Regions from separate parts of the Knoellia sp. B-D-2 genome, predicted to be linked through region 2. Evidence: predicted binding sites of a transcription regulator. Region 2 holds the regulator's gene; the other holds the start of a gene.
The links. The regulator LexA, encoded in region 2, represses DNA repair genes until DNA is damaged. The targets are predictions, from matches to a motif close to TCGAACANNTGTTCGA.
Positions count from the first base shown of each region.

Region 1: a site for LexA is predicted at 1,759-1,774, ahead of AC3EU2_RS06925 (HNH endonuclease signature motif containing protein). Genes of this name have one in related genera too.

Region 1 covers NZ_CM173189.1:1,435,818-1,441,574, reverse strand. Annotated here, with positions in the region: gene AC3EU2_RS06935 (DUF6345 domain-containing protein) at 1-648, shown strand, start outside; gene AC3EU2_RS06930 (hypothetical protein) at 660-1,625, shown strand; gene AC3EU2_RS06925 (HNH endonuclease signature motif containing protein) at 1,789-3,375, shown strand; gene AC3EU2_RS06920 (alpha/beta fold hydrolase) at 3,443-4,135, shown strand; gene AC3EU2_RS06915 (aminoglycoside phosphotransferase) at 4,098-4,919, opposite strand; gene AC3EU2_RS06910 (hypothetical protein) at 5,006-5,347, opposite strand; gene AC3EU2_RS06905 (LLM class flavin-dependent oxidoreductase) at 5,453-5,757, opposite strand, start outside.
Region 2 covers NZ_CM173189.1:182,320-188,076, forward strand. Annotated here, with positions in the region: gene AC3EU2_RS00835 (winged helix DNA-binding domain-containing protein) at 1-450, shown strand, start outside; gene AC3EU2_RS00840 (VOC family protein) at 527-991, opposite strand; gene AC3EU2_RS00845 (LysM peptidoglycan-binding domain-containing protein) at 1,174-1,578, opposite strand; gene lexA (transcriptional repressor LexA) at 1,763-2,509, shown strand; gene AC3EU2_RS00855 (Sir2 family NAD-dependent protein deacetylase) at 2,514-3,389, opposite strand; gene AC3EU2_RS00860 (hypothetical protein) at 3,439-3,627, opposite strand; gene AC3EU2_RS00865 (LysR family transcriptional regulator) at 3,764-4,702, shown strand; gene AC3EU2_RS00870 (ComEC/Rec2 family competence protein) at 4,763-5,757, opposite strand, start outside.

The sequences.
Region 1 (5,757 bases), 1.3 Mb from region 2:
GGCATCGACGGCCGCCGACTCGAAGCCGAGGGCTTCGCGTCGACGCTCGGCGGGCTGGCCGAGTTCGACTGGACCCAGAACCACGGTGAGAGCGACGTCAAGCAGTCCGACTTCGTCACCACCACCAACGTCACGCAGCGCTCCGACACCGTCGACGCGATGCAGATGAGCTCGCACGGGTGGACCGACGGGTTCCTCGTCTGGGGCGGCGACGTCACGACGAGCGAGGCAGTCGACTTCGGCAAGAACGACCTCGAGGTCTTCGCCACGCACGCGTGCGACCTCCTCCACCACTCGTCGGGCAACTCCGTCGGCCGCTGGATCCCCGCGTTCCAGCGCCTGCACTACATGCTCGGCTTCCACAACAGCAGCTACTCGGGCGGCGGACAGAACTCGCGCGGTACGTGGTTCGCCATGTATGCCGCGTGGCTCTACTACTGGTCCGGCAGCTGGCTGTTCCGCGTGGACATCCCGCTGCGCGAGGCCTGGGCCGAGGCCAACGAGATCGTCGAGGGCAGCAATGTCCAGTGGGCGTACCTGCGCGCGCAGACCCCCGACGCACCGACCTACAACGAGCGGCTCCGGGCCGCCGAGACCACCGACCCCGTGAGCGGACGGTCGTTCATGACCGCTCGCGGCACCTGCTGAGGAGCGAAGCCATGCCACTGTCACTCCGGGACGTCGACTTCAAGGTCGACCTGCCCGACATCCCTTCCACCGCACCGGTGGTCAGCCACACCCCGCCGTGCCTCAAGGAGCATCGCGAGACGACCCGCGCCGTCGCCGAGGCCCTCGACATCGACCTCAAGGGCACCGCGCAGGTGCCGCACGGGTACGCCGTCGGCAGCGACCGCGGCCAGGTCGAGGTCTTCGCCGCGAGCGGCGCGATCCGCGCGCGCAACGCCGAGCGACTCACGGCATACGACGACGAACGCCGGAAGTGGAGCGACGTCGAGCGCGACGACGACGGCACCTACCGTCTCGGCGACGATGCGGCCAAGCGCCTCACCCACCACGGGCTCGAGCTGCTCCACCGCGTCGGCATCCGCGCCGAGCACGCCGGCCTCGACGTCGTCCTCGGTCAGTGGGCCGAGCTCGACGAGGACGGCGCCGAGGTCGACAGCGGACCCGGGCGTGCGACCGTGCGCTTCTCGTATGCCGTCGACAGCCTGCCGCTCATCGGTCCCGGTGCGAAGACCAACCTCCACCTCGACCCCGAGGAAGGCGGCCGCAGCGTCTCGGTGGCCCGCATGTTCCACGTCAACCGTGGCGTCGAGGCCACCGGCGAGGTCGCCACGCAGTCGCTCGACGAGGCGTTCTCCGGCCTGTTCGCGCAGAGCTGGTCGGGTCACGGGCTGCGCGACGGCCAGGGCCACATCACCATCACGGGGGCGACCTTCGGGCTGCTCGCGCTGCCGGCGGACGTCCTCCAGAGCTTCGCCGCCCCCGCCCTCATGGTCGAGGGCGAGATCAGCGGCATCGAGGTCGGCAAGGACGAGACGGCGACGGTGCGCTTCGGCCAGTACCTCCCCCTGGCGCACCCCAGGGCGCTCGCCGAGGCCGGCCACGGCAGTGGCCGTCTCGAGCCGGGTGTCGTCGTGAGGGGTCGGACGAAGGGCAAGTGAGCGGGGGTCGGGACGTCCGGTGGCCGCGTGCCACCGGACGTTTCGACGGCGTTCGCCGATCACTCAGGATCCGTGAATGCTGTTGCGCCACAGTGGAACTCGCCCGAAACAACCTGTGGAGAACTCTTGACCCTCGAACTTGCGTTCGACTATCATGGAGCGTATGGACGACGTCGTCGACACCGACCCGAGCAGCCCCCGCGGCTCGCTCGAGACGGCACGCGCGGCGCTCGTCCAGCTCCGTGACGTCCTCCCCACCCTGACCGGCGTCGAGCTCGCCGAGGCCATGGGCCTCGTGGACGCGGTGAAGGCCGAGGCCTCGGCGTGTCAGGTCGTCATCACGACCGAAGCCGCGCACCGCGGTGAGTTCGCGTCGGCCCGCCGCGGCGTGGGTTCGGCCCACGACTGGGTCCGCGAGCACGCTCCGTCCCTGCGCCAGGGAGGCGCGGGGCAGCTGGCCTCGTTCGCCCAGGACGTCGCCCACGCCACACCCGGAGGCCAGTGGTCCACGACCGGCCCCTTCGCCGGGGCGTATGCCGACCCGGAGCGTCCCGAGGGCATCGTCTGGGCCCGGGTCGTCACCGGAGAGGTTGGCATCCCGCTCGCCCTCACCGCGCTGTCCGAGGTCCGGCGGATGGTCGACCTCCTCCGGCCCGAGGCCGTGCCCACGGTGACCAAGGCGATCCTCGACCTCGGCGTCGAGTGGGGGATCGCGCAGGCCAAGAAGATCCGTCCCCGGCTCCTGGCCGCCCACGGCGCCGACGGCGAGTTCGACGACAGGCAGCGTCGCCTGCGGGCGGGGGCGCACCTGTCGAGCCCTCGCATCCTCGAGGGTGACCTCACCGGCTACTCGATGTTCCTGACGCCGGAGCAGAGCGCCATCCTCGAGGCCGCCCTCGGACCGCTGTCCGCTCCGGCTCCCAATGCCGTCACCGGGGAACGCGACCTCCGCCCGGTCGGGCAGCGTCGCGCCGAGGCCCTCGCCGCGATCTGCGCGGGCCACGCCGCGACGGACGCCGATGGCCGCGCCCCGGCTGCGGCGCCCACGGCGCTGCACGTCCGGATGACCCTCGAAGGCCTCATGCGACTGGTCGGCGACGAGCCCGGCTCCACCGCGAACGGGTGCGGCACGACCATCGGGTCGGTCGCCGCGGGCACCCTCCTCAGCCCGGCCACGATGCGCCAGCTCGCGTGCGACGCCGACGTCATCCCGGTCGTCCTCGGCTCGGACGGCGAGGTCCTCGATCTCGGCCGGGCCGTGCGCCTCGTCACCCGAGGCCAGCGCCGCGCCCTCTGGCACCGCGACACCGGCTGCACCTGGGTAGGGTGCACCGCACCACCGGACTGGGCCAAGGCGCACCACATCGTCCACTGGGCCGACGGCGGTCGGTCGGACCTGTCCAACGCTGCGCTCCTCTGCCAGCGCCACCACACCCAGGTCCACGACCAGCGCCTCATCGCGACGGTCCATCCACCCGACGAGCACGGTCGATCGGTCACGTGGGACCTCACCCACGGCAGCTACGACCGCGAGCTCCCGCACCGCCTCACCCAAGAGCGTCGAGAGCGGCAACGACGGCGCGCTCGGCTCGACACCGGCGGTCCGGACCCGTGGCTGGGCGCCGCGGCCGATGACCTCGACGAGGCGGATCGCCTCCTGGCGTGGCACGACGCGTTCGACTGGCAGGACGCGCAGAACTGGCGGGACTGGGACGCCGCCGACGCCTACCTGCACGCCCACGCTGCCTGACGCCCCGACCGAGGGCGGAGGGAACCCGCGGGCGGTCCTGCGCAAGGGTCGCGGCTACCGTGACCGGGTGCACCCACCCTCCGCCCTGCTGGCCCTTCCCGGACTGGGACTCGGCCCCGAGTCGTGGCGACCCACGCTGGGGTACCTCACCGGCGGCGGGACGGCATACGTGCGGGTGAGTCCGGGCTACGGCGAACCGGCACCGAACGGGCAGGACCTCAGCCCCCGCGCCCTGGCAGCAGGCATCCTCGCCCGGGTGCCCGCGGGCGTCCCGCGGTTCCTCGTGCTCGGGCACTCGGCCGGGTCCCAGGTCGCCGCCCACGTCGCCGCGCTCGACCCGTCACGGGTGGCCGGCCTCGTCCTCGTCGGGCCGAGCACGGACGTGCGGGCCGCGACCTGGCCGCGACTGGTGAAGCGCTGGCTCCCGACGTCGTGGCGCGAGCCGAAGCGTCAGGTGCCGACGCTGGTGCGCCAGTACGCCCGCAGCACCCTCCCGGCGATGGTCCGGTCGATGGAGGCCGCGCGGCAGGACTCCATCCTCGAGACGCTGCGCCCCGTCACTGCTCCGGTGCTCGTCATCCGCGGCCCGCACGACCACATCTCCCCGGCCGACTGGGCCGTCGCGGTCGCCGCCGAGGGTGGCCCGGGAAGCCGAGCGGTCACGCTCTCCGCGGGCGCCCACATGGTCCCGTTCACCCACGGCCGGCTGGTCGCGGCCGCCGTCAGTGACTTCCTGACCGACCTCGACGCCCTGACCTGAGTGCGGGGATGAGCACGCGCTCGTAGTCGTCGACGAGGGAGCGCTCGTCGCTGAGCAGCAGGAAGAGCGCCGCGCGCAGCATGGCCTGCCGCCGCTCACCCTTCGCCCACTCGCGCAGCGCGGCCCCGTCGGCGCCGAGCGACACGACGGCGTCGAGGACGGTCACCGCTTCGGCCCACAGCACCGGCCGCCAGTACGCCGAGACGTCGATGACGAGCGGGACGCCGTCGGCGTCGAGCAGGACGTTGCCGGCGAGGTCGCCGTGGACGAGCTGGTTCGGTCCGAACGCCGTGTCGTCGAGGGCCGCCATGATGCGCGTGGCCATCGGCACGAGGACGTTGGGTATGCCGGTCGGCTGGCTCTCCCCGAACGCCACCTGCGCGGCCCGCGCCCACCGGTCGGTGCGGCTCTCGATCCCCGGCGGTGGCGCGGTGACGCGCGACGCCAGCCGGGCGTGGAGCAGGCGGCCCGTGGCGACGAGCACGTCGAGGTCGCGGCACTGCCGGGCGTTCGGCTCGAAACGGGTGGCACTCCAGCCGTCCACGACCCACGTGAGGTCGCGGGTCGGGATCGGCATGGCGATGCGCAGCGAGCGCGGCCGCTCGTGGTCGAGCTCGACGGCGAGCGGGGCGAGGATCGGGTTGAGCCACGCGCTGGTCGCGGCGTCCCGCCCCGGCGACAGGACGAGGTCACCGGCGACGACGCTGTAGCCACGCCCGCCCGGCACCGGACGGACGTCGTCGGGCACCGCGAAGAGGTCGAGGACGCGAGCGGACGGCTTCACCCCTCCACGCTGCCACACCTCGCCGTCGAGGGATCAGGAGTGTGAGCGAGGGATGACAACCGTCCGCGCGACCAGGCTCGGATCGGCTACCCCGTGACGATGATCCCGACCCAGATCGCCGACTCGTTGGTCTTGCAGGAGATCGATGTCGTCTGACCCGGTCCCGCGTACCCGGAGTAGCGCATGGTGGTGTTCCAGCCCTGCGTAAGGGTCCACCACCGGCACTGGACGGAGACCTTGAAGAGGAACGAGTCACCGTTGGCCCGTGGTGAGCAGTGGCCCGTGGCCTTCTTGCCGGAGATCGCCTTCGTGCACGACGGGAACGTGCTGGCGGCCTCTGCGGACGTGGGTGCGACGACCCCCAGGGCTGCCGACGCAGCAAGTGCCGTGACACCCGCGCCCAGTCGCCGAAAAAGCGTTGTGCTCATGATGGTTCCTCCCGAGAAGGAGAGGTTCGTGGCGAACCCCTGCGGGTTCACCAAAGCACCGAGGCCCACGCCCCATAACCCACGAAAACGCGGGCCCTCCCAGAGTCAGGTGTCCATCGCGGGGCCGAGGAGCTCGCGCACGCGCGGTGCGACCTCGTCGGCGAAGAGCCGGATCGACTCCATCCGCAGGTCGTGCGGGAGTTGGCCGTTGGAGTACTTGAACTGGAAGCGCCACGCCCCGAGCACCTGCATCGTCGCGGCGACCTTGCGCGCCACCGTCTCCGGCGACCCGCAGTACACCGCACCCTCCGGCGACATCTGCGCCCGCGCGGCCGCCTCCGACATCGGCGCCCACCCGCGCTCGCCGCCGATCTTGCGCATCTGGTGGAGGAAGTGCGGCAGGTACTCCT
Region 2 (5,757 bases):
ATGACGCTCACCGAGATCCGTTCCGCCACAGCCGAGCTCACCACCTCCGCGACGTTGCGGTCCTCGCGCCCGCTCGAGCAGGTCGAGTGCCAGGACGAGACCCTGTGGTTCGACCCGTCGGTGTCGGCGCGCACGACCCGGCCGCACCGGGCCTACCTCCTGTCGACGTTCGACGAGGCGGCCCTCACCTACCCGAGCACGGGGTTCCTCCGTCGCAACCGCGACGCGGACCGGACGCGCCTGATGTCTGAGGCCGGTGGCGGGATCGTCGTCGTCGACGGACACGACGTCGGCACCTTCAAGCGCACGGTGGGGCCGAAGCAGGCCGTCGTCACGGTGCGACCCGAGGTCGACCTCACCGCCGCCGAACGCGACGGCATCGCCGAGGCAGCCGAGCGTCTCGCCGCCTTCCACGAGCGCCCCCTCGACCTCGTCCTCACCAGCCCCTGACCCCCCGCTCCCCGTCCCCAACTCGCCAATTCCCCCGTTGGGCACGCGACACGCCGGGCGCGAAACGGCACGCGAATCAGCCGGCGGTGTCGAAGCCCTCTCGCTGGGCGCGCTCGTGCGACTCAGCCGTCTCCTCGAAGAGGGTGACGGTGAGGTCGGCGGGTGCCTCGAGCCGGGAGTTGAGCGACTTCCACGGCGTGAGGACCGGCTCGGCGACGACGGTCGCGCCGGCGTCCTCGGCGTCGCGGGTGGACCGCTCGGCGTCGTCGACCTCGAACGCGATCCGGATCCGCGGGCTCGGGGTCCCGCCGGCCTCGACGGCGTCGATCGCGACCTTGTGCGCCGGGCTGGCGATCTCGAAGGTCGCCCGACCAGCCTCGAGGATCGCGACCCGGTCCTCACCACCCTCGGAGAACGCGGCGATCTCGTCCATGCCGAGGACGTCGCGGTAGAACCGCACCGCCTCGTCGTAGTCGGCCGCCTCGACGACGACCCGCAGCTGCCTCACCCTCTGGATGCGCTCGGTGCTCTCGGTGCTCATGCCAAGGTCAAGGGCGGCGCCGCCGCCGATGTTCCGCGGCGCGCCCTCGGACCGGGCAAAACGCAAAGGGCGCCCCGCGCAGCTGTCCGCGGGGCGCCCTTCGTACTGAGTCGGCGAGGGGTCGAGGCTCTGCCATGGACTCAGGACCGAGCCGGGGTCGAAGCGGCTCGGAGTCGTGGTCGTCAGCCCTGCGGGATGACGATCTGCTGGCCGGCGCGGACCTGGGCGCTGCTGAGACCGTTGGCCAGCTGCAGCTCGGCGACGGCCGAGGCGATCGACGTGCCGGTCATGTGCTCGGCGGCGATCTCCGACAGCGTCTGGCCCTGCTCGACGGTGATGCGCTCCGGGGTCGAGGAGGCCGCGGCGCCCCCGGTGAGGCCGACGAACGCCGCGACGAGGGCGATGAGCAGGACGGTGCTCGTGAGGGCCAGGCGCCCGCCCCGGGTCAGCCGGAGGGCCGGCCGGGGAGCCACGGTGACGGCCTCGCCGGTGGGGACGAGGACGAGGCGCGGACGCTCCGGGCGACGCATCGGGAGCGGGACGGCATACCCCGCCGCGGTGCCGTCGAGGGCCGCTGCTGCACTCATGGAGTCCTCCTGGGTCGAAAGAACGTTCGATAGAACGTCTGTACGATGTCTAGCACGGATGTTCGAGGACTTCAAGACACGCGTCGAACAGGTGTTTGATCCGTCCGCCCGAACTCCGTACGCTGTGGTCATGTCAGGAAGCCAATCAGGCACCACTGACACCACTGGTTTCAGAGGAGACGAGATGAGCGACAAGAGCGGCCCCCCCGACGCCGACGTCCACCAGCTGCCTGACCGCGACCCCGGCGACGGCACGCTCACGGTGCGGCAGCGCAAGGTCCTCGACGTCATCCGCAACTCGGTCGACCGCCGCGGCTACCCGCCGAGCATGCGCGAGATCGGCCAGGCCGTGGGCCTCACCTCCCCCAGCTCGGTCTCGCACCAGCTGCACGCCCTCGAGAAGAAGGGCTACCTGCGGCGCGACCCCAACCGGCCACGGGCGATCGAGGTCATCTCCCCCGACACCCCGAGCGACATCCGCGGCTACCGCGGTGGCGCCACCCCGGACGACGTGGACGCCGACCTCGACCCGACCGGCTCGGGCGACGCGCGGCCCGAGGCGAGCTACGTGCCCGTCCTCGGCCGGATCGCCGCCGGCGTGCCGATCATGGCCGAGGAGATGGTCGACGACGTCTTCCCGCTGCCGAAGCAGATCGTCGGCGAGGGCTCGCTCTTCCTGCTCAAGGTCGTCGGTGACTCGATGGTCGATGCGGCAATCTGCGACGGCGACTGGGTCGTCGTCCGGCAGCAGCCGAGCGCCGACAACGGCGACATCGTCGCGGCGATGCTCGACAACGAGGCGACGGTCAAGACGTTCAAGCGCAAGGACGGCAAGGTCTGGCTCATGCCGCACAACCCGGCCTTCGACCCGATCGACGGCGACCACGCGACGGTCCTCGGCAAGGTCACGGCCGTCCTGCGCCGGATCTGAGGGGTCACGCCACCTGGGCCTGGACGGCACGGGTGAGCGCGGCGAGTGTGACGCCGAGCGGCGCATCGATCCGGTGCGTCGTCTCGGCGTCCCCGCGTGTGGGGCCCCTCGTGATGACGACGACGGGTATGCCGCGTGCTGCCGCCCGCCGAACGAACCGGTAGCCGCTCATCACCTTGAGCGACGACCCGAGGACGACGAGTGCGGACGCCGCCTCGGTGAGCGCGTAGCACTGCTCGACGCGGGGCTTGGGGACGGCGCCGCCGAAGAAGACGACGTCGGGTTTGAGGGTGTCGGCGTCGCACGCCAGGCACCGGGGCGTGACGAAGGTGGTGACGGCGTCGTCGGCGAGGACGATGTCGCCGTCCGGGCGGATCTGGCTGCTCACCCGGGAGCCGTCGACCACGGCCCCGAGGGCGCGTGAGGCGAAGTCGGGGTTGGCGTCGTCCATGAGCGCCTGGAGCAGACCGCGGTCGACCCGGCCCTCGCAGGTGAGGCAGACGACCTCGGCCAGCGACCCGTGCAGCTCGATGACCTCACGGGTGCCGGCGTCCTGGTGCAGACCGTCGACGTTCTGGGTGATGACGGCTCCGAGCGCCCCGGCGCGTTGGAGGTCGGTGACGGCGAGGTGGCCGTCGTTGGGCTCGGCCGCGCTGAAGCGCTGCCAGCCGATGAAGCTGCGCGCCCAGTAGCGCTGCCGCGCCTCGCTGGTCGCCGTGAACTCCTGGTGTGACATCGGCGTGACCCGGCGGTTGCCGTCGGGGCCGCGGTAGTCGGGGATGCCGCTCTCGGTCGACATGCCGGCACCGGTGAGGACGAGCGCCGGGCCGGTTTCGCGCAGCAGCGACGCGACCTCGCGGACCGACACCTCAGGGCTCACCCCGACATCGTAAGTGGTCGTCCTGACGTCGCCCCAGGGTCACGCGAGGTCACTCGCCGGGGCAGGCGTTCTGGTGGACCAGGGCGGCGGTGAGCATCCAGCGCCAGTCCACCGCCGAGGAGCCGCCGTAGGAGCCGGCGCCGCACGCGCACTTCCAGTGCCACCGCCCGAGGCCGTCGCACGTGACGTCCGGGTGGTGGCTGCGGCGGGCGGTCCGCCGGCGGTTCGTCGTCCTCATGCCCATCAGGAGGGCGCACCTCGGCCGCTGATACACCCGAGGGACGAGCGTCGCCGCCGCGCGCCCGTGGGCGTGCGACATCAGGGATTGAACCGTCCCGATGGATCTCGATAACTTCTGGTTATAGGATGGCCGCATGATCGATGCCGCAGGACTCCGGGTCATGCGCGCCATCGCCGACGAAGGCAGCTTCACGGCGGCGGCGCTCTCCCTCGGCTACTCCCAGCCCGCCATCTCGCAGATGGTCCGCCGTCTCGAGAACCGCACGGGCACGACGCTCGTCGAGCGCGTGGGCCGCAGCGTCCGCCTCACCGAGGCCGGCGCCGTGCTCGCGCGGCACGCCGGTCCGGTGCTCTCGGCCCTCGACGCCGCGGAGGAGGAGGTGGCCGCGATCGCCGGGCTCCGGTCCGGACGCGTGCGCCTCATGGCCTTCCCGTCCGCCTCGGCCACGCTCGTCCCCAAGGCCCTCGCGAAGGTCAAGGCGAAGCACCCGGGCGTCTCGATCACCTTCAGCGAGGGCGAGCCGCGCGAGTCGCTCGCCGCGCTGCGCGCCGGTGAGTGCGACCTCGCGGTCGCGTTCGTCTACGAGGGAACGGACCTCGGCCGCGGGGAGGAGGACCTCGAGGCGTTCGTCACCACCCCGCTGCTCGACGACGAGGTCCTGCTCGCCGTCCCCCGCACGCACGCGCTGGCGACCTCGACGAAGGTCGACATGGCCGCGCTCGAGGACGAGACCTGGATCGCCGGCTGCCCCCGGTGCCGTGGCCACCTCCTGCAGCTCGCGAGCACCGCCGGTTACGTGCCGGACGTCGCCTACGAGACCGAGGACTACGTCGCCGTCATGGGGCTCATCGCCGAGGGCCTCGGCATCGCCGTCATCCCCGACCTCATCCTCAGGACCGTCCACCACGAGGACGTCGTCGCCCTGCCGATGACCCCCGCGTCGCGGCGCCACATCGTCGCCGTGACGACCCCGGACCTGCAGCGGGTCCCTGCCGTCAGGGCCACCCTCGACGCGCTCGTGGAGAGCGCCGACGCGGCGACGAAGAAGGCCGCGCAGTCGGCCGTCCGCTGACCCGTCGGCACCCTCTGGCGCCGAGGCGGTCGGGCCGGCGCCCCTGTGGTGCAGGGGGGCTCACCTCTCGGTGACCACCTCGATCCGGCCGTCACGCTCGACGAGGGCGATGTGGCCGCGCTCGTCGGTGCGGTGCACGGCATACCCGTTGCGCTGCATCATCGTCAGGTGCGCCGCCGTCGGGTGTCCGTAGTCGTTGTCCTCCCCGACGCTCACCACGGCGACCGGCGCACGCACGGCGGCCATGAGCCCGGCATCGAGGTTCGCGCTCCCGTGGTGCGGCGTCTTCACGACGTCGAGATCCTGCGCGACGGCGGCCATCGACGGGTCACGTCGGAGCCGGAGAAGCAGGTCGTGCGCCGCCTCGCGTTCGACGTCCCCGAGCAGGAGGGCGTCGACCGCGCCGACGTGGACGGCGAGGACCACGCTCGCGTTGTTGGGCACCGACCCCGCGGCGATGCGTCGCGCCGGCGCCCACACCTCCGCGGTGACGTCACCGAAGGTGAGCCGGTCGCCGGCAGCCAGGACGGACAGCGGTATGCCGTGTGCTCTCGTCCAGTCCGTCACCTCACCGACCTGGTGGGCGGGGTCTCCGACGGGTGACGTGAACACCTGACCGACGGTTCGGTCGTCGAGCACCCCGGGCAGCCCCTCGACGTGGTCCGCGTGGAAGTGGGTGAGCACGACCGCGTCCACCACCTCGACGTCGAGGTCCGCGAGGCAGCCGTCGACGCGCGGTGGGTCCGGGCCGGTGTCCACGACCAGTGCTCGGCCGGGTCCGGTGCGGATGACGGCCGCATCACCCTGCCCGACGTCGCAGAAGACGATCCGCCAACCGTCCGCCGGCCACGTGATGATGCGCGTCGGCATCGTCACCGCCACGGTGAGCGCGACGACGGCCAGGGCCACCAGCGGTCGGAGCAGGGTGACCCGCGCCAGCCAGCGCCCTGACAGGACGGCGAGGACGGTGAGGCCGGCGAGGAGCAGGGCTCCCAGCACGCCGTCGGGCCACGGCATCGTCCCACCCGGGACCTCCGCCATGACCCGCGCCGTCC